Regions from separate parts of the Xylanimonas protaetiae genome, predicted to be linked through region 1. Evidence: riboswitches for the same ligand, from Rfam matches in the RefSeq annotation. Region 1 holds a riboswitch; each other region holds the start of a gene.
What was found. Region 1 has a riboswitch for S-adenosylmethionine ahead of ET471_RS03830 (LLM class flavin-dependent oxidoreductase). Riboswitches for the same ligand answer to the same signal wherever they lie in the genome.

Region 1 (6,866 bases):
TCGGCCACGGTCGACGGCGTGCCGACGAACCCACGTTCGCCGCTGTTGCGGATGACGAGCTGGCGGATCGACAGCCCCTCCGCCTCGGAGATCGCGCGCCACTTCTGCGCGATCTCGCGCGTGCGGGCGCCCGTCGTGGCGGAGCCCCGCTCGCCGCCCAGCTCCTCGACGACGGGGTCGTGCGCGGGCAGCGGGCCGTCGGGGTCGTAGCCGGAGAGGTCCTCGCCCCAGACGTTGCCGACGATCGAGAGCGCCGTGGCCGGGGTGACCTGCTGCGAGCGGACCCAGCGGGCCTTCTCCTCGGCGTCGGCGGGGGTGTCGCCGACGATGATGCTGGTGCCGGGGAAGATCTTGAGGTCGTCCTCGGGCCGGCCGGCGGCGACGACGCGGCGGCGCACGTCGGCGGCGAACGCCAGCGCGTCGTCCAGCACCGAGCCGTGCGCGGAGAAGATGACGTCCGCGTGCGCGGCCGCGAAGTCGCGCCCGGCGGGGGAGTCGCCGGCCTGGAAGATCACCGGGTGGCCCTGCGGGCTGCGCGGCGTCGTCGGGTCGATGGCGACGTCGGCGGGCGTGCGCAGCGCCGACCCCGCGACCTCGACGCGAGAGACGTCGTCGCCGGCGTCGGGGAATGCGTCCCAGATCGCGCGGGCCGTGCGCAGCACGGCCGCGGCCCGCTCGTACCGCTCGGCGTGGTCGAGGTAGCCGCCGCGGCGGAAGTTCGCGCCGGTCCACGCGTTGTCCGTGGTGACGACGTTCCACGCCGCCCGCCCGCCGGAGAGCACGTCGAGGCTCTGGAGGCGCCGGGCCAGGTCGGCCGGGTCGTTGTACGTGGTGTTCTGCGTGGCCACCAGCCCGATGCGCTCGGTCACGGCGGCGAGCGCCGCGAGCTGCGTGACGGCGTCGGGGCGCCCGACGACGTCGAGGTCGTGCAGGCGGCCGCGCGACTCGCGCAGGCGCAGGCCCTCTCCCAGGAAGAACGCGTCGAAGAGGCCGCGCTCGGCGGTGCGGACGACGCGCTCGAACGACGCGAAGTCCGTCTGCGAGCCCGACTCCGGGTCGGACCAGATGGTGGTGTGGTTGACGCCCTGGAAGAACACGCCGAAGTGGACCTGGGCGTGCGGCCGGACGAGGGGGTGGTCGGTCATGGTCTGGCTCCTCAGGCGACGGCGACGGCGTCGCGCGCGTCGTAGCGGTTGGCGGGCCGTGCCAGGCCCAGGGAGTCGCGCAGCGTCGCGCCCGGCTGGGGAGCGGCGGTGAGGCGGGCGGCGCGCAGCGCGGGCAGCACGTCGCGCGCGAGCACGGGCAGGTCCTCGTCGAGCACGGCGGGCAGCAGGCGCACGCCGTCGACGCCGGCCTGGGCCAGCCCTTCGAGGAGCGTGACGAGCCCGGCCGCGTGGCCCTCGTAGCGCAGCGCCCCGGTGCCCCACGGGGAGCGGGCGCCGGCGGGGACGGCGGCGTCGAGCGCGGCAAGCCGCTCGGCCGCGGTGCGGTCCGCGCCGTCGAGCACGACCTCGAGGTCGACGCCGGCGCGCGGCGAGCCCGCCCGCGCGGCCTCGGCGGCGGCCACCGCCGTGGCGACGTCGGCCCCGCCCACGAGCGTGACGTCGACGAGCCGCTCGTCGCGCACCGACGGCGCGACGTCGCCCGCGGCGGCGACCACCACGAGCTGGCCCTGCGGCGGGCGCGGCGTGATGAGCGGGCCCTTGACGGAGAAGCTCTCGCCCTCGAACTCGGGGTAGTGGATGCGGTCGCGGTCCACGTAGCGCCCGGTGGCGACGTCGCGGATGACGGCGTCGTCCTCCCACGTGTCCCACAGGTCGCGCACCACCTGGACGACGTCGCGCGCCTCGCGCTCGACGTCCGCCACGGGGCCACGGCCGTAGGCCTGCGCGGTCTCCGGCGTGCGGGTGACGCCCGCGAGCCAGCCGCCGCGGCCCGCGGCCGCGATGTCGAGCGAGGCGAGCTGGGCCGCGAGGTGGAACGGCTCCGGGTAGGTGGTGGGCGCCTGCGGCACGAGGCCGACCGCCGTCGTCGTGCGCGAGACGAACGCGGCCCGTGTCACGGACTCCAGGCGGGCCGACGACGCGGCGCCTGGCGCGGCGGGGAGCAGGGCATCGGTGAACGTCACGAAGGTGACGCCGGCGTTCTCGGCCTGGCGCACCGCGCGGGCCAACCGGGTGCCCGAGACGAGCTCGGCGGGGACGAGCCCTGACGCGACGGCGGCCGCGGGGTGCGCGCCCGCGCCGTCGACGTCGAGGCCGATGAAGAAGGGGGTGGTCATGGGGTTCTCCTATGCCTCGGGCGTGAGCACGGCGCCGAAGTCGGTGGTGCGCCGCAGCGCGAAGCCGAGGCCGCGGTAGAGGCGGATGGCGGTGTCGTTCGCGGCGGACGCGTGCAGCATCACGTGGTCGCCGCGTCGGCGGACGTGGTGGGCGACGTCGAGCACCAGGCGCGTGGCGAGGCCCTGGCCGCGGTGCTCGGGGTCGGTGGTGACGGCGCTGATCTCGGTCCAGCCGGTGGGGCGCAGCCGCTCCCCGGCCATGGCGACGAGGCGGCCCTCGCGCCGGAACCCGACGTAGCGGCCCAGCGTGTAGGTGCGCGGCAGGAACGGCCCGGGGCGCGAGCGCTCCACGAGCGCGAGCATCTCGGGCACGTCGGCCTCGCCAAGCACGACGGCCTCGGCGTCGGGCCGCGGCCGCAGGGCCTCGGTCTCGACGAGCTGGACGCCGCCGTGCTGCTCGAGCTGCCGCCAGCCGGGCGGGACGGCGACCCCGACGGGCGGCCCGGGGAACGTAGCGCCGTGCCCGACGACGTCGACGATCGCGTCCCAGACGTCGGGGTGGTCCCACGAGCGGACGGCCGCGAAGGGCGAGACGTCGACGGGGTAGCGCAGCACCAGGTCGTTGCCCTCGGCGAGGTGCGCGTGCGCGCCCGTGAGCGAGGACCACTGCGGTGCGTCGAGGACGCCGAGGTCCGGGAGGGTGAGCGTCGTCATCTCAGATCGCCGTGTGACGGCCGATGCGGTGGTACTCGCGGTCGCGGTAGAGCAGCGCCGAGGCGTCGGTGACGCCGGCGTCGAGGGCGCGCAGCGACACGAGGTAGCTGTCGCCCACCGGGGTGCGCTGCACCACGCGGGCGCGGAGCCAGGAGACGGCGCCGTCGATGACGGGCTCGCCCGTGGGCAGCGTGCTCCACCCGCCCGGCGCGAAGCGGTCGATGCCGCTCGTCGCGAAGCGCGCCGAGACGTCGTCCTGGTGGTCGGCCAGGAAGCTGACGGCGAGCGTCGTCGCCTCGCGGACGGCCGGCCACGACGACGACGTGGAGGCCAGGGAGAACGCCAGCAGCGGCGGCTCGGCGGACACGGAGATCACCGACGTCGCGGTGAACCCGACGGGCCGGTCCTCGTGCGTGAGCGCGACGACGGCGACGCCGGCGGGGTGCTGACGGAACACCGCCTTGAACTGCTCGGGCGTCAGCTGCGGCTCGTCGAGCTCCGAGATCAGGCGTTCGAATGCCTGGGGAAACGAAGGAGAGGTCATCGTGGCTCCTCGGTCGATCACGCTTGCCGCGCGGCGACTCGCCCCGGAGGGCGGCCGGCGGCCGGGTCATCTCCCGGAGCACCCCGCCGTGTCGTGGGGTTGCTGCCCAGCAAGCCGGGGCTTGTCGCTGGGTCTCGTGACCTGCCCGTAGTCAACGCGAGGAACCGGCTGCCGCAACGGTTCGGGCCGGACTTCCCACAATGTGGACCGAAATACTCAACAAGAAGCGGCTCCTTACCACGTGGACATCAGTCTCGCGATGCGAAACGCCCATTGATGTGCTGACAGTCCGCCGCCTAAAGTCCGTCACGTCGAGGTCGCGAGGCCTCGGGTCATGAGTTCCGACGCCAAGCCCCGGCTCGTCGGACGGCAACCCCCCGCGCGGGTGGGTGCCCCGGGTGAAGACCAGGTCCGCCGCACCAGCGGCGGACAACGCGCGAACCCGCCACGGTGCGGGGTACGAAGGAGCCGCCATGTCTGTCACGTCCGCGACCGTCGCGTCCGCGTCCGGGCCCCGCACCGCGAAGCCCGTCGTCCTCGGCGTCGACCTCACCACCGCCGGGGCACGCGCGCTGCGCACCCCCGGCGCCCCGGTCGCCCGCCCGTTCGACGGCGAGCGGTTCGTGCGCCTCGTGCGGACCGCCGACCAGGCGCTGCTCGACCTCGTGGTGCTCGACGAGCCGTTTCTGCTGCACCCCGGCCGCGGCCGGGTCAGCGGCCGCCTCGACTCCGCCGTCGCCGCGGCACGCGTCGCCCCGCTGACGCACGGCATCGGCCTCGTCGCCGCGCTCGACACCATGCACCTCGAGGCGTCGGCCGTCGCCGACGCGATCGCCGCGGTCGACCGTGCCAGCGACGGCCGCTCCGCCTGGCAGGTGGGCTGCCCCACGGGCGTCACCCCGGCCGACGAGCGCTGGCCCGTGCAGTCCGTCGCCGACGCCGGGCGCGTCGTGCGCAGTTGGGACCAGGAGGGCTCGGCGGGCGCCGAGCCCGGCCCCGACGGCCGCGTCCGCGTCGACCACGACGGCATCCGCTTCGCCGTGCGCCGCAGCGTCGCCGGCCGCAGCCCGCTCCCGCAGGGCCGCCCGCCCGTCGTGATGCGCGTCCAGTCGCCCCGGTGCATCGTCCCCGCCGCGACGACCGCCGACGTCGTCCGCATCGTCGCCCCGGGCCGCGAGGAGGCGCGCGCGACGCGCGAGGCCGTGCACGCCGCCGCGCTCGCCGCCGGGCGCGACCCGCGCACCCTGCGGTACCTCGTCGAGGCCTACGTCGTGCTCGCCTCCGACCGCGAGAGCGCCCTCGCGCGCCTCGCGATGGTCGAGGCGCTCGAGGGCCCCGGCGTCGGCGGCGGTGCGCTCGTCGTCGCGGGCACCCCCGCGGACCTCACGCACACCGTCACCGACTGGGTCGACGGGGGCGTCGCCGACGGGTTCCTGCTGCGCCCCTCGGCGCTCGACGCCGACCTCGACGCCGTCGTGCACGGGCTCGTCCCGGCGCTCCAGGCGCGCGGGAGGTTCCGCACGTCCCGCGAGCCGAGCACGCTGCGCGAGGCGCTCGGGCTGCCGGTGCCGGGGTACGCGGCCGCGTCGGACGCCCGGCGCGACGACGCCCTGGTGCGTGCCGGGTAGGGTCGCCGCCATGGCGACGGTGCTGCCCTTCGACGGTCATGTCCCGCAGATCGACCCGACCGCGTGGCTCGCGCCGACGGCCACGGTGATCGGCCGGGTCCGCATCGGCCCGCGCGCGAGCGTCTGGTACGGCGCCGTGCTGCGCGGCGACATGGACGAGATCGTGCTGGGCGAGGGCAGCAACCTCCAGGACAACGTCGTCGTGCACACGGACACCGGCGTGCCGACGCGCATCGGCGCGCACGTGGGCGTCGGGCACGCAGCGATCGTCCACGGCGCGACCGTCGGCGACGGCGCGCTCGTCGGCATGGCAGCGACGCTCCTCAACGGGGCCGTGGTGGGCGAGGGCGCGTTCGTCGCGGCGGGCGCCCTGGTTCGCGAGGGCCAGGAGGTCCCGCCGCACCACCTCGCCGTCGGCGTCCCGGCCAAGGACCGCGGCGAGCTCGACGCCGAGGGCCGCGAGCGCGTGCGCCGCAACGCCGTCGAGTACCAGGCCCTCGCGGAGCGGCACCGCGCGTCGCAGGCGTGAGTGGCCGATCGCTGCGGCTCAGGCGGGCGTGCGGTGGCTCAGCGCGACGGCTCAGGCGGGCGTGCGGACGGAGCCGAACGTCAGCTCCTGACGCAGGCGGAAGCCCAGCCCGGCGTAGAGCGCCCGGGCCGGGTTGGTGGCCGTCGTGTGCAGGTAGACGCCGTCGCCGCGCTCGCGGATGTGGTGCGCGACGTCCCGGACCAGCCGCGCGGCCAGGCCCTGGCCGCGGTGGTCGGGGTGCGTCGCGACGGCGCTGATCTCGGTCCAGCCGACGGGGTGCATGCGCTCCCCGGCCATCGCCACGAGGGCGCCGCCGCGGCGGATCCCGACGTAGCGCCCCATGAGGTAAGTGCGCGGCAGGAACGGACCGGGCTGCGCGAGGGCGACGAGGCCGAGCATCTCCGGCACGTCGTCCGCGCCGAGCTCCACGGCCTCGTCGTCGGGGCGGGTCTCGAGCCGGTCGGTCTCGACGAGCTGGACGCCGTCGAGCGTGAAGGTGACCTCCCACCCGGCCGGGAGGGCGACGCCGGCCGGCGGGAGGGCGAAGTCGCCCCCGGGGCCCACCAGGTCGACGATCGCGTCCCAGACGCCGGGGGCGTGCCAGTCGCGCACGGCCGTGAACGAGCAGACGTCCGGCTGGAACCCGCGCGCGTCGCCGTCGCCCACCGCGAGCGGTGCCAGGGGGCCGGTGATCGCGGACCAGGTGGCGTGGTCGAGGATCGCCTCGTCGCGCGGGGTCACGGTCAGAGGGTCTCGAACGTGTCGCGCTTCCAGGGCAGGGTGCCGCGCTGCGACACCCACAGGCCCATGGCGGTGAGCACGGCCGCGCCGACGACGTTGCCGAGCAGCACGGGGATCTCGTTCCACAGCCACCAGTCGCCGAACGTGATGGGCGCGCCCACGAGCATCGCGGCGGGGATGACGAACAGGTTGACCACCGAGTGCTCCCACTGGAGCGCGAAGAACAGCATGATCGGCATCCAGATGGCGGCGATGCGCGCGCCCGTGGAGCGCGTGGTCATGCCCATGACGGCGCCGAGGGAGACCAGCCAGTTGCACAGCACCGCGCGCAGGAACACCAGGCTCAGGCCGGCGCCCGCGCCGAGCGCCTGGTAGCCGTGCGTCTTGTGCAGGGCGAGGTCGCGGATCCAGACGGCGAGCGGGGCGTCG
Region 2 (6,866 bases), 220 kb from region 1:
ACCGCCGCGTACCTCGCCCTCGCAGCAGGGCTCACGCTGCGAGGCTCCGACGAGGGGGTCACGGGGTTCGTCACCTTCTTCCTGCTCGGCGTGCTCGCCTGGGTCGGCGGAGCCTGGCTCCGTGCGGCCCGCGCCGGAGAGGCCGAGCGGCGACGGCACGTCGCCGACGACGCGCTCGCCGCGGAACGGACGCGCCTGGCCCGAGAGCTCCACGACGTCGTGACCCACCACGTGACGGCGATGGTGGTGCAGGCCCAGGCCGCCCGCTACCTCACCGCGACACCCGACCGGCTCCAGCAGGCGCTCGACGCGATCGCGGACACCGGCCGGCTCGCCACCACCGACCTGCGGGACCTGCTCCACGTGCTGGACCCGCACCGCCCGGCCGCGGCCGGCGCGGGCAAGGCTCCATCGGTCGACGACATCGGCGCCCTGGTCGACCAGGCACGCCGGGCCGGGCAGCCGGTCGAGCTGACCCAGGACCTCGGCGCCACGACGGCCGCAGGGAGCGCCGGGCTCGCCGCCTACCGCGTCGTGCAGGAAGCCCTGACCAACGCCCTCAAGCACGCCCACGGCAGCCGCACGGTCGTCGTCGTCCACCAGCACGAAGAGGAGATCACCGTGGAGGTCGGCACCGACCCTGCCACCGCCCCGAGCCCGGCACCCGCCGGAGCCGGGCGCGGCCTGACCGGGCTGCGCGAACGGGTGGAGGCGCTCGCGGGAGAGCTCTCGGCCGGCCGGCGGCCCGACGGCGGCTTCGTCGTGCGGGCCCGCATCCCCCGGGCGAGCCGCTCGTGACCGCGGCCGTCCGGGTGCTGGTCTGCGACGACCAGGCGCTCATCCGCACCGGGTTCGCCACCATCATCGACGCCCAGCCCGGCCTGGAGGTCGTCGGGGAGTGCGGCGACGGCCGCACGGCGGTCGACCTCGCCCGCCGGCTCGCTCCGGACGTCGTCGTCATGGACGTCCGCATGCCCGTGCTCGACGGCATCCAGGCCACCCGCCTGCTCGCGGGCGCCGGCGTGGCGCACCCCGTCAAGGTGCTGGTCGTGACGACCTTCAACCTCGACGAGTACGTCTACGAGGCCCTGCGCGCCGGGGCCAGCGGCTTCCTGCTCAAGGACGCATCCACCGACCAACTGCTCCACGGCATCCGCACGATCGCCACCGGTGCCGCGCTCCTGGCTCCCGAGGTCACCCGGCAGCTCGTCGGCAGGTACGCCGCCCGCATCCGCCCGGCGGAGGCGGGGCCGGACGACGCCCTGACCCCGCGCGAGCTCGACGTGCTGCGCCTCGTGGCCGAGGGGCTGTCCAACAGGGAGATCGCGGACGCGCTCGTCATCAGCCCCGAGACCGTCAAGACGTACGTCTCGCGCATCCTGGCGAAGCTCCAGCTGCGCGACCGGGTGCAGGCGGTCGTCTACGCGTACCGACGCGGGCTGGTGACCTGACGGCGCGGTACGGGTGCGCCGCCGAGGGGACGTCGTCCTCAGGGCGTCAGACAGCGGGCACGAGCGCGGCGTCGACCCGCTCGGCGAAGCCGTTGTCCACGACGTACCCGTCGGCACACGCCCGGCAGAACAGGCGACGACCCGGCAGCCGCCTGGTCGAGGGGTTGCCCGGGCTCGTCACGGGCTCCGCCTGGTGGCCCGAGAGCGTGTGCTCGAGGCAGATCCCGGCACCGCAGCTGGAGCACACCGCCACGGCATCGGCCATCGCCGTCGCCTCGCTCGCACAGTCGAAACAGCGCATCACCACTCCTTGTCCTCGGCTTCCAGTCGGACACCGTAGCGGCGTGGCGGATCGTGCACGGAGCGTGTCGCTGGATGACGCACGACGACGACGTCGGCGCGACTGGGTCGGTCCCGCGTTCGAGAGGTTCCGGGCCCACGGAAGGCCGCTGACCAGGACGTTCCTCCTGGCCAACGGCCTTCTGAGGCGGGCCTCAGTCGGCGCGGTGCCGCTTCGTCCGCAGCCGCGCGTCGGTCGGCTGGCGGATCAGGTCGTCGTCGCCCGTCTCGCGCGGGACGAGGGAGAACCCGTCCGGCGTCTGCGGGTCGTAGAGCACGACGGCGTTGACCTCGGCGACATGGCGGAGCCAGCTGTCGAGACGGCGCTGGTCGGTCTCGCGCAGGTCGAGACCGGCCCTCCGGCGTGCCTCGACGCGCAACATCGCCAGGTTGTAGTTCGACCGGTGCTGGAGCGCGACCTCCCACGGGATGAGCTGGTCGTCGCGGGCGATGCGGGGCTCGAGGCCGCGCCGGAGCCTGACGTTCGACCACATCGCCAGGCCGGTCTCGATGCCGTACTTGCGCCGGTACTCCTCCTGGATCCAGCGGTAGGTGCGACCCTCCTCGATCCAGCGGATGACCTCGCGCTCGTCGACGATCTTGGTCGGTGCTGCCACAGCCTGTGCTCCCTTCTCGGTCGGGCTGGTCTTGACGTCGGCGGCGGACGCCTGGGTGTCGTTCGGTGGCGCTGAGGGGCAGTCGTGGTGGGCGCACCACGCGCGCGCCTCGGTCAGGTCGGTGGTCTCGGCGGCCACGCCGCACGACCCGCACGAGGCGAGGTACGGTGCACCGTCGTCGTCCTGGGCGACATAGACGGTCAGGTGCTCCCACCGGTGATCGCGGTGGCCGGTCCTGGCGTGGAGACGCTCGGGCATCTGGAGGACCAGACCGCAGGTGCACACGCGCCGGCCTTCGAGCCGCGTCCAGACGACGAGCCGGTGCACCTGCTCCTCTCGCGCGACGACGACGGCCTCCAGGGCAGCCCTGTCAGCCGCGGCCTGACGTCCGAGCGCCGCGTCGTCGAACATGAATGCTGCCCAGTCGGCCTGGTCGCTGCGCAGCCGAGACCCGCCCACGTCGACCACGCGGGGGTCGTACCGGTGGTCGCCCACCCGGTAGTCGTACCTGGACCCGGGGGTGTACTTCGTCATGCGTCCCTCCGTCGTCGGAAGGCTCACCCCGCGTTGCTGCGAGGTGCTGCCCCGTGCTTGGCCGACGTCGGACGACGTCGACCCGGGTCTTCTCCGGAAGGCACCGTGTCGGGAACGCGGTTGCCGTCAGCCCACGTCCGGAGGCGTGCGGGCTGAGCTCGTGACCTGGTCGCAGAACGTAGCAGACGACGCCGACAGGACGGCGCGGGTCAGGGCCGGCGTGCGGGACTGCGCCCGGACTTCACCCGGGCACCCGGCCGCGTGCGCGCCTCGGGGTTCCGCTCTCTCGTCCGATCGCCCGGGCCCTACGGGTGTCAGGTATCACCTGGGCGGGCCACCGCTCCTTCCACTCGCGGGCGTCCTGGCCCGCCCGTTCAAGGAGCACCCATGGCTGCGCGCAGTGTCACGATCAAGATCCAGAACGACTTCGACGTCGCCTTGTTGACCGACCACGACAGCATCCAGCACGGCACCTGGGGCACCGCGCTGCCGCCGCGTATCGAGCCCGGCACCACCGGCCAGGGGGTGGCGGAGTCGGACGGCGTCATGACGGGCACCGAGGGCACCGTCTGGTACCGCCTCGACATCCCGGGATCGACCGGTCTCGTGCGGTTCCACTGGGACAACCCTTACGTGGGCAGTAACAACTACGACCAGGGCGGTCCCGCGGTCGTGAGCGTGGTGCGTGTCGGCGACGGCGCCGGCAACGACTCCACCGCGCACTGGGTCGTGGCCGACGCCTCGACCACCGGCGACGGCATCCCCGACGCCTGGAAGACCGCCGGGGCGACGATCGACCCCGGCGGTGGCGTCGGCCCGCAGTTCGTCGACCTGCCCGCGATGGGCGCCACGGTCGGCAAGCCCGACCTGTTCGTCCACCTGGACTGGATGGAGGACGGCACCCACTCACACCGACCCAGCGACGCGGCGATCAAGCTAGTCGTCGACGCCTTCGCGGCGGCGCCCTACATCGCCCGTAACGGCGCGGTCGGCATCAACCTGCACGTCGACGCCGGCCCGAGCAGCATCATGAGCTTCGGAACCGGAGCCACCTGGGGTGGACTCAGCCGGGCGGCGGCGGTCGGCGAGGTCACCCAGCTGGGCACCGGGACCGTCGACGCCGACAACGGCCTTGTCGACTACGACTGGACCGAGTTCGACAAGCTCAAGAACCGCACGGGCGGCGTCGTGAAGTCCGGCCGCGCGCCGATCTTCCGGTACGCGGTCGCGGCGCACCAGCTGGCCTCGGCCGGCAACAGCGGCGTCGGCCGGCAACCGGGGTCGGACTTCATCGTCAGCCTCGGCACGTTCGCAGGCGTCACCGACATGCAGACGGCTGGCACCTTCATGCACGAGCTCGGCCACAACCTCGGGCTCGACCACGGCGGCACCGACGGCGTGAACAACAAGCCGAACTACCCGAGTGTCATGAACTACGTCTGGCAGTTCTCCGGGATCAGTCGCGGCGGCGTGTTCGTGCTCGACTACTCCCGAGTCGCTCTCGCGTTGCTCAAGGAGGCCGCGCTCAACGAGACGGTCGGGCTCGGTCCCGGCGCGATCGGCTACGCGACGGCCAAGTGGGTCCCTGGCGTGGGAGGGGCGTCGGGCGCGTTCGTGAACGTCGCCAACGCCGCCGGACCGATCGACTGGGACGCCGACGGCGTCGCAGACAAGCCCACGGTGCCCTTCGATGTCAACGGCGACGGCACTCAGGCCGATCTGCAGCCATGCAACGACTGGCTCAACGTCAGACTCCGGGGCGGCGCGATCGGCGCCGGTGGCTACACGCCGCCGCCGATGGTCACCTCCGTCCCGCGAGAGCTGACGCCGGCAGACCAGGCGCGCATCCTGCCGCCGGACGGTACCGCGCCGGTGACGACGGCGAGCGTCTGGCCCATGCCGAACGCCGCTGGCTGGAACCGGACCGCCGTCACTGTCACGCTCACGGCGACCGACGACATCTCAGGCGTCGCGCGCACCGTCTACGACGTCGACGGCGTCGGGCCGACGACGTACATCTCGCCCGTGCCGATCGGCGCCGAGGGTGTGCACCCGTTGGGGTTCTCCTCGATCGACCACTCCCAGAACGCGGAGACGCGGCACGAGACCACGGTCAGCCTGGACCTCACCGCGCCCGAGGTGGTGATCAGCTACGACCCGCACGCCGACGATGTGGTCGTCGAGGGTCGCGACGGCCTGTCGGGTGTCGTCACGAGCCCGGTCGTGCCCGTGAGTCGGTCCGACGTCGAGTGGACGCCGTTCGGCTCCGACGTCGCCGAGCTCCGGGTCTACGAGGTGCGCGACCACGCCGACAACGTCACCACGCTCTACCTCAAGATCCGGTGCTCGCCGTTCGCGTACGAGGCGAGCGTGCTCGCGCTGCGGTACGACGACGACCGGCGTCGCGGCCACGCACGCGAGGAGCAGCCGCTGGCGGAGGTGGCCGAGCCTCGCCTGGAGGACCGAAACAGCTCGCGAGCACCGCGGAACACGATGGTGTTCGAGCGGCTGGTCGGGCGGAGCGCGGCGGTTCCGCTGCTGGGGGTGCGCCAGCTCGTCGCCATCGGCGAGGGCGATGCGCGCCGGACGGTGAAGGCTCGCTGGGACGCGCTCGACGACTACACGATCCTCGTCCGCGAGTCCGGCACGGGGTCGTGCGGGCCGTGCCGACAGGGCCGGGAGCGGGACGAGCGCGAGCAGGAGGAGCGCGAGCGGGAGCGTCGTCGGTCCGGGTGCTGCTGCGACGACGAGGGCGACGGTGACGAAGGGGCTGACGAGGACGGGAGCGACCACGGCGGCAGCGACAGCGCCGATGCACCGTGCGGCCCGACCGTGGTGTCCGAGACCGACCTGCGGGGACTGCTCGTGCTGCACGTGATGTCCGAGGACGGGCGGTTGCACGTGCTCGAGTAGCGCTCCCTCCACGCCGTTCTCGGCGTGCAGGGAGAATCTCACGTGGAATCACGGTCGTTCAGGCCCTCTCGCTGGAGGACCTCCGGGGAACGTCGAAGGCCGCTGACCAGGACTTTCATCCTGACCAACGGCCTTCCAAGGAGTGGAGCTAGGGGGATTCGAACCCCCGACCTTCTCATTGCGAACGAGACGCGCTACCAACTGCGCCATAGCCCCAAGGTGCGCCCTAGGTTAACACCCGACGGCCCGGGTTCTCCAAATCGCCTGCGACGCCGCGCGCACGGGCGGTCACGGCGCGCGCCGCTCCACAAGGATCGTGTCGCGCCACTGCCCGGCCAGGGGCCCGTAGGTCATGAGCCCGATGCGTTCGCGGCGGCCGACGACGCGGAACCCGTGCGTGGCGTGCAGCCGCAGGCTGGCGGTGTTCTCGGGGAAGATGCCGGACTGGAGGGTCCAGGCTCCGGCGTCGTCGGCGGCGGCGACGAGCGCGTCGAGCAGCAGGCCGCCGACGCCGCGTCCGCGGGCGGCGCGCGCGACGTAGAGGGAGTGCTCGACGACGCCGCGGTACACCTCTCGGCTGGAGACAGGTCCGGCCGCGGCCCAGCCGACGACGTCGTCACCGGTCGTGGCGACGAGCCGCAGGGCAGGGTGCTTGGCGGCGTCGAACTCCGCCCAGGTGGGCGGAGTGGCCTCGAAGGTGGCGTGGCCGCCGGCGATGCCCTCGCGGTAGACGGCCTCGACGGCGGGCCAGTCGGCGGGCGCGAGCGGCCGGACGGCGACGGTCGTCGCGTCGCCGCCGGTCGACGGCACGAGCGCGGGCTCAGCCGGCGTCAAACCTGTCCTCGCCGGTCCGGTCCGGGTCGTCCACGGGGGACGCGCCCAGCTCGCCGCGTGCGGCGCGCTCCATCTTCTCGACGAAGCTCTCTTCCTCCACCACCTCGGTCACCACCACCTCGGTCGCGGTGATGACGACCTCGGTGACCTCGTCCTGCTCCGTCCCGTTCCCGCCCAT
Region 3 (6,866 bases), 950 kb from region 1:
TCCTCGCCGAGGGGCACCGGCTCGGGAACCACTCCACGACGCACGCCGACCTGACGAAGGCGACGCCGGAGGCGCTCGCCTCCGAGCTCGCCACGACGCAGCAGCTCCTCACCGACATCACGGGCGTGCGCCCGACGGCGTTCCGGCCGCCGTACGGTGCGGTCGACGCCGCGGTGCGAGCCGCCGCCGCGGCGGAGCACCTGTCCGTGGACCTGTGGACCGTCGACCCGAACGACTGGCGCAACCCCGGCGGCGCCACCGTGCGCGACCGGGTGCTGGCCGCGGCGAAGCCCGGCGACGTCGTGCTGCTGCACGTGCTGAACCAGAGCACGGTCGACGCGCTCCCCGGGCTCATCGACGCCCTGCGCGCCGGCGGGCGCCCCGTCGACTGAGACCCGTCAGGCGGACGGCGGCCGCACGCCGTACGTGAGCGCCAGGTCCCAGGGCGTTACGTCCCAGGTGAGCGCCACGTCCCACATCATGCGCCAGACGACGGCGAGCGTGGCGTCGGAGCGCGGCGCCGCGACCGAGGCGACCGGCTGCCCGGCCGTGACGTGGTCCGACCAGAACTGCGACCCCGCCGGGGCGGGCGCGGCCTCGAGGCGGATCTCGTCGTCGGCCGCGACGAACAGGCAGTACGGCTCCGCGGGCGCGTCCCAGCCGCCCGCCTCGAGCAGCAGGTAGCCGCCCGACGCGACCGTGAAGCGCACGGCCCGTCGGAGCCCGTCGGCGACGTCGTCCATGGTCGTGTCGCGGGGCTTGCCGGGCGTGCCGAGCGGGATCGTCACCCCGTCGAACGCGCCGCGCGGGTCGGCGTCCGGGGCGCGGGTGCGCGGCGCGAGGACGAGCACGCCCCGCTCCTCGTCGAGCAGGGCCACCTCGCGGAAGCGGCCGTCGGCCCGCTGCGTGCGCGCGAGGAGCCCCTCGTACATCGCCCGGCGCAGGCCGTCGTCGTCGAGGGACCACAGGCGCGGCCGGTCCGTCCACGTCGTGACCAGGCCGCCCGCGCACAGGCTCAGCTGCGCGGGGACGAGCTTCGACCGGGCGTCGGGCGTGTCGTTCACGCCTCCATGGAACCAGCGACCGGGCGGGTCGGCGCGGGCACCGTCTCCGTCTGCGGCGTCATGGGACGCCCTTTGCCTTGCGCGGGTCAGGTGGCCTGCCTTGCGCGGGTCAGGCGGCGACGGCCGGCGAGGACGCCGTCCGCCGCACCACGCGCTCGCTCATCACGGCGACCAGGACCGTGAGCAGCAGCATGAAGGGCGGGAACAGGCCGATGTCGACATGGTTCGCGACGAGCCCGAACGCGGGCGGCATCGCGATCGACCCGGTGTACGCGGCCGCCATCTGGACGCCGACGATCGCCTGGGAGTTCTCCGCGCCGAAGTTGCTGGGCGTCGAGTGGATGATCGCCGGGTAGATCGGGGCGCACCCGAGCCCGGTGACCACCAGCCCGTTGAGCGCGAGCGCCGTGCCCGGCACGGGCAGCCACACGGCGACGATGCCCACCACCATGAGCGCGAGGCCGAGCCGGATCATGCCCCGGTCGCCCACGCGGTCGGCGACGAAGCCGGCCAGGAACCTGCCCACGGTGATGCCGAGGAGGAAGAACGAGGCGTAGCGCGCGGCGGTCGCGGTCGCGACGCCGCGCTCGATGGCCAGGTACGACGCGCTCCACAGGATCGCGGTGCCCTCGACGGCGCAGTAGCCGAAGAACGCGAGCAGCAGCGACTTCACACCGCGGATGCGCAGGATCTCGGGCAGCCGCAGCGCCCGCGCCGTCGTGCGCAGCTCCGCGGTCTGCGCGAGCTGGCCGCGCCACAGCGGCAGCGTCGCCACGAGGATCGCGCCGATGCCGAGCTGGAGGAACGCGACGGTCCGGTACCCGCCGGACCAGCCGTGCTGGGAGCTCAGCGCCTGCGACATGATGAACGGGCTGATGACCGTACCGACGCCCCAGAAGCAGTGCAGCCAGTTCATGTGCCGCGAGCTGTAGTGCAGGGCGACGTGGTTGTTGAGCGCGGCGTCGACGGCGCCCGCCGACAGCCCGAACGGGACCGCGAGCACGAGCAGCGGCCAGAACGACCCCACGAGCGAGAACCCCAGCAGCGCCAGCGCCGAGACCAGCACCGACACGGCGGTCACGCGCCCCGCGCCGAACCGGCGCGTCAGCCGGTCCGACAGCAGGCTCGAGACGATCGTCCCCGCGGAGATCACCATGGCGATCAGCCCCGCATACGACAGCGGGACGCCGAGATCCTGCTCCATCGCGGGCCAACCGGAGCCGAGCAGGGAGTCCGGGAGCCCGAGGCTGATGAACGCGAGATAGATCAGCGCGAGCAGGAGCGTGGCCATGGGGACGACACTTCCGGCAAGCGCCCCTGGTCGGCAACCGGTGCGCGGCGCCACTTTCTGAAGCGAAACTGTCCACAATGCGGGAACTCATTTCCTTCCGTTGACGACGACGGCAACAGTTCGTACCTTCCCGTTCTGCCAGGTCAGATGCGATCTGGCACCGCCTCTGCGGTCATGAGTCCCGACGCCAAGCCCCGGCTCGTCGGGCGGCAACCCTCCCCTGTGGCGGGGTGCCCCGGGTGACGACCAGGCGCACGTCTTCGCGTGCGCAAGCACAGCCCACCGGGCTCCAGCGCCCGGGGAACAGGAACTGCGATGAGCGACGCCCTGCGCCTGCACTGGTACCTCCCGTCGGCGGGTGAGTCCCGCGACGTCCTGCACGGCGGCACCAACATCGCGCCGGTCGACGACGGCGCCCCGACCGCCCCGTATCGCGCACCGTCGCTGTCGTACCTGACGCAGGTCGCGCTCGCGCTCGAGGAGACGGGGTTCGAGTCGGTCCTGGTGCCGACGGGCTCGTACTGCGAGGACCCGTGGGTCCTGGCCGCGTCGCTCGCCGCCGTGACGAGGAACCTGAAGTTCCTCGTGGCGCTGCACCCGCGCACCACGACGCCCGCCTACACCGCCCACCGGGCCGCCACCCTGCAGCGGATCTCGGGCGGGCGCCTCTCCCTCAACGTCGTCACCGGCGAGCCCGGCCCCGAGGCCTGGAAGCACGGCGACTTCGGCGACAAGGAAGACCAGTACGCCCGCACCGACGAGTTCCTCGACGTGTACCGCGCGCTGTTCCGCGGCGAGACCGTCGAGCGCGAGGGCCGGCACGTCACGCTGCGCGACGCCACGCTCGACACCGTGCGCGGCACGCCCGTCCCCGACCAGCCCGAGGTCTGGTTCGGCGGCTCGTCCAGCTACGCGGGCGACGTCGCCGCCAAGCACGTCGACGTGTACCTGTCGTGGCTCGAGCCGCTCGACCAGCTCGCGGAGAAGATCGAGTGGATCCGGGGGCTGGCCGCGGCCCAGGGCCGCGAGGTCCGGTTCGGCGTCCGGTCCTGGGTTCTCGTCCGCGACACCCACGAGCAGGCCGAGCGCGACGCTCTCGCGCTGCTCGACGGCGTCGACGCGGCCAAGCAGGCCCAGTTCCGGTCGTTCCTCGTCCAGCGTCAGTCCGTCGGCCAGCAGCGCGGGCAGGCACTCCTGGCGGACGCCGACGTCACCCGTCCCGAGAGCCTCTGGATCGCCCCCGGCGTGTGGGGCGGCTTCGGCCTGGTCGCCGGAGGCCCCGCGCTCGGGTTCGTCGGCTCGTTCGACGACGTCGCCGACCGCCTCGAGGAGTACCGCCGCATCGGCGTCTCCGAGGTCATCGTCTCCGGGTTCCCCAACCTCGAGGAGACCCGCTGGGTCGGTGAGGGCCTGATCCCGGCGATCCGTCGCCGCGAGGCCCTGGTCCCCGCCGGCGCCTGACCTCGGCGCCTGTCCCCTGCCTTATCCCCTGCTCCACCCCGCCACGGCTGCGCGGCCACGACCGTCCGCAGTCACACCCGTGAGGACTTCCCATGCCCATCGTCACCACCCGATCGACTCGACGGACCGCCGCGGCCGCGCTGACGCTCGCCGCAGCCCTCGCGCTCGGCGCCTGCTCGGGCGGGTCCGCCGCCTCGACCTCGGCAGGCGGCACGGCCCCGACGGGGACCCCCGTGGACGGCGGCTCCCTGACCTGGGGCGTGAGCGTCGAACCGGTCTGCTACAACCCGCAGCGCTCGGGGCAGCAGAACTCCTACCCGATCATCCGCAACTTCGCCGAGTCGCTCGTCGGCAAGGCCGCCGACGGCACGTACACGCCGTGGCTGGCCAAGTCCTGGGACATCTCCGACGACGAGACCGTGTACACGTTCCACCTGCGCGACGACGTGACCTTCTCCGACGGCACCCCGCTGACGGCGCAGATCGTCAAGGACAACTACGACCTGTTCGTCGCCGACGGCTCCACCCTCAACGCCCGCCCCTACTTCGTCGCCTACGACCACTCCGAGGCGACGGACGACCACACCCTGGTCGTCACGCTCAAGCAGCCCGACGGCGCGTTCCTCGACGGCGTTGCCACGATCAGCTCGGCGATCCTCGCGCCCACCTCCCTCGCCGTCGACGGCGACCTCTGCCAGCCGAGCGCCGAGCTCATCGGCACCGGCCCGTTCACCGTCAGCGACTGGCAGGCCGGCCAGCAGATCGTCTTCACCAAGCGCTCCGACTACGCCTGGGGCCCCGGGTACGCCCAGCACACCGGCCCGGCGCACCTGGACAAGGTGACGTACCGCTACCTGCCCGAGGCCACGGTCCGCACGGGTGCGCTGACCGCCGGCCAGGTGGACGTCATCGAGAACGTCCAGGTCACCGACACCACCGTGTTCAAGGACGCGGCCGGGTTCCAGTACCTCACCGGCCCGACCACCGGGACGGCGTTCAGCCTCAACATCAACACGCGCATCGCCCCCGCCGACGACGTCCGCGTCCGCCAGGCGCTGCGCGACGGCTTCGACCTCGACGCGCTGATCCAGGGCCAGTACCTCGGCACCGTCCAGAGGGCGTACTCGAGCGTCGGCCCGGACAGCCCGTACTTCGACAAGGACCTCGTCGGCACGTGGGGCAACGACGTCGACGGCGCCAACGCGCTCCTCGACGAGGCCGGCTGGACCGGCCGCGACGCCGACGGCTACCGCACCAAGGACGGCACGCGCCTGACCATCGTCGTCGGGTACCCCGAGCCGTACGTGCGCGACGAGCGGGACGTCCTGCTCCAGGCCGTCAAGGCCGAGCTCAAGGAGAACATCGGCCTGAACCTGGACGTCCAGATCATCACCGGTGCGGCGTTCTCCGACGAGCTCGCGAAGGGGACGTGGACGGTCTACCCGAACACGCTGCCCACCGCCGACCCGTCGAACCTCTTCCGCAACGTCTTCACCAGCAACGGCTTCCTGTACGCGGGGGCGACGCAGGCGACCGCCGGCCTCGACGAGCTCGTCGCCGAGAGCCGCGCGTCGCTCGACCCCGCCACGCGCAAGAAGGCGCTCGACGCGATCCAGGCCGCCGTCGTGGACGACGCGCGCTACGTGCCGCTGTACCACCCGGTATACACGGTGGCCGCCAAGGACACGGTCGGCGGCCTGTCCTTCGAGCCGCAGCTCGACTCCCCGGCGAGCTCCTACGACGTGTGGGTCCAGCAGTGACCTCGCTCGCCGTCGAGCCTCGCAGCACCGGCGAGCCGTCCTCCCCCGGGCCCGCGCCTCGCGCGGGCGCCGGGGCGGCACCCGCCCGCGGGACGCACCCCGTCGTGCGCCGGCTGGTGACCCGGGTCGCGTCCGGCGTCGTGGTGCTGTGGGCGGCGGCCACGATCGCGTTCTGGACGCTGCAGGCCGTGCCCGGGTCCGTCGCGGACATCCTCGCCGGCGACCTCAACGACCCCGAGCTGCGGGCGGCGCTCGTCTCCGAGTGGCAGCTCGACCGCTCCCCGTGGGCACAGTACGTCCAGTTCCTCGGCAGGCTCGTGCAGGGCGACCTCGGCACGTCCTACGTGCAGCGCCAGCCCGTGCTCGGGTGATCTCCGACCAGATCGGCTCGACGATGATCCTCGCGCTCAGCGCGGGCGCCCTGGGGACGCTGCTCGCCGTCGTGCTCTCGACGACGACGATCGGCCGCCACCGCGCGGTCCGGGCGGTGCTGTCGACCCTGGAGCTGGTCTTCGTCTCGGTGCCCGTGTTCTGGTCCGGGATCCTGCTGCTGATGGTCTTCTCGTTCGGGCTGGGGCTGTTCCCGGTCGCGGGCGGCACCGGCGTCCAGTCGCTCGTGCTGCCCACCGTCGCCCTCGCCCTGCCGACGGCGGGCCTGCTCAGCCAGGTGCTCCGCGAGGCCATGGAACGCACGATGCTCGAACCGTTCGTCGTCACCGTGCGCGCGCGTGGCGTGCGCGAGTCCCTCGTCGTGTGGCGGCACACGCTGCGGCACGCGCTGGTGCCCGGCATGACCGTCGCGGGCAGCCTCGTCGGCGGCCTGCTCGGCGGCGCGGTGATCACCGAGCAGGTCTTCGGACGGCCCGGCCTCGGCTCGGTGACCCTGCTCGCCGTGACCAACAAGGACGTCCCCGTGGTGCTCGGCGTGGTGCTGCTCGCCGCGACCGTCTACGTCGTCGTCTCCACCACGCTCGACGTGCTGTACGCGGCCGTCGACCCCCGTCTGCGAGGTGCCCGATGAGTGCCACGTCCCTGCTGGGACGCCCGAAGGCCGTCCCGCGCGCTCCCCGGGTTCCCTGGGTCGCCTCGGCCCGCCGACGGGTCACTGTGCCCGTGGCCGTCGCCCTCGTGGTCGTCACGTTCCTCGCCGTGCTGGTCGCGTTCCCGGGCGTGCTCGCCCGCTTCGACCCGTACTCCAGCGACCTGACCGTCGGCCTCCGGGCGCCCTCGGGCGAGCACTGGTTCGGCACCGACCGCCTCGGGCGCGACGTCTGGTCGCGGGTCGTCCAC

Region 2: linked by a shared signal. The riboswitch ahead of ET471_RS18130 (hypothetical protein) and the one ahead of ET471_RS03830 (LLM class flavin-dependent oxidoreductase) in region 1 are both predicted to bind S-adenosylmethionine.
Region 3: linked by a shared signal. The riboswitch ahead of ET471_RS17430 (LLM class flavin-dependent oxidoreductase) and the one ahead of ET471_RS03830 (LLM class flavin-dependent oxidoreductase) in region 1 are both predicted to bind S-adenosylmethionine.

The regions. Positions count from the first base shown of each region.
Region 1 covers NZ_CP035493.1:846,374-853,239, reverse strand. The annotation lists gene ET471_RS03850 (NtaA/DmoA family FMN-dependent monooxygenase) at 1-1,145, opposite strand, end outside; gene ET471_RS03845 (LLM class oxidoreductase) at 1,157-2,281, opposite strand; gene ET471_RS03840 (GNAT family N-acetyltransferase) at 2,291-2,995, opposite strand; gene ET471_RS03835 (flavin reductase family protein) at 2,997-3,539, opposite strand; SAM riboswitch class IV at 3,554-3,681, opposite strand; SAM riboswitch class IV at 3,870-3,982, shown strand; gene ET471_RS03830 (LLM class flavin-dependent oxidoreductase) at 4,013-5,167, shown strand; gene ET471_RS03825 (gamma carbonic anhydrase family protein) at 5,178-5,696, shown strand; gene ET471_RS03820 (GNAT family N-acetyltransferase) at 5,748-6,437, opposite strand; gene ET471_RS03815 (formate/nitrite transporter family protein) at 6,440-6,866, opposite strand, start outside.
Region 2 covers NZ_CP035493.1:629,503-636,368, forward strand. The annotation lists gene ET471_RS02760 (sensor histidine kinase) at 1-798, shown strand, start outside; gene ET471_RS02765 (response regulator) at 795-1,451, shown strand; gene ET471_RS02770 (DUF2180 family protein) at 1,498-1,752, opposite strand; gene ET471_RS18130 (hypothetical protein) at 1,946-2,941, opposite strand; SAM riboswitch class IV at 2,990-3,107, opposite strand; gene ET471_RS02780 (OmpL47-type beta-barrel domain-containing protein) at 3,329-5,854, shown strand; tRNA gene ET471_RS02785 (tRNA-Ala) at 5,998-6,070, opposite strand; gene ET471_RS02790 (GNAT family N-acetyltransferase) at 6,143-6,688, opposite strand; gene ET471_RS02795 (hypothetical protein) at 6,675-6,866, opposite strand.
Region 3 covers NZ_CP035493.1:3,756,149-3,763,014, forward strand. The annotation lists gene ET471_RS17415 (polysaccharide deacetylase family protein) at 1-392, shown strand, start outside; gene ET471_RS17420 (hypothetical protein) at 399-1,064, opposite strand; gene ET471_RS17425 (MFS transporter) at 1,174-2,355, opposite strand; SAM riboswitch class IV at 2,526-2,636, shown strand; gene ET471_RS17430 (LLM class flavin-dependent oxidoreductase) at 2,671-3,816, shown strand; gene ET471_RS17435 (ABC transporter substrate-binding protein) at 3,909-5,576, shown strand; gene ET471_RS18295 (ABC transporter permease family protein) at 5,573-5,947, shown strand; gene ET471_RS17440 (ABC transporter permease) at 5,944-6,597, shown strand; gene ET471_RS17445 (ABC transporter permease) at 6,594-6,866, shown strand, end outside.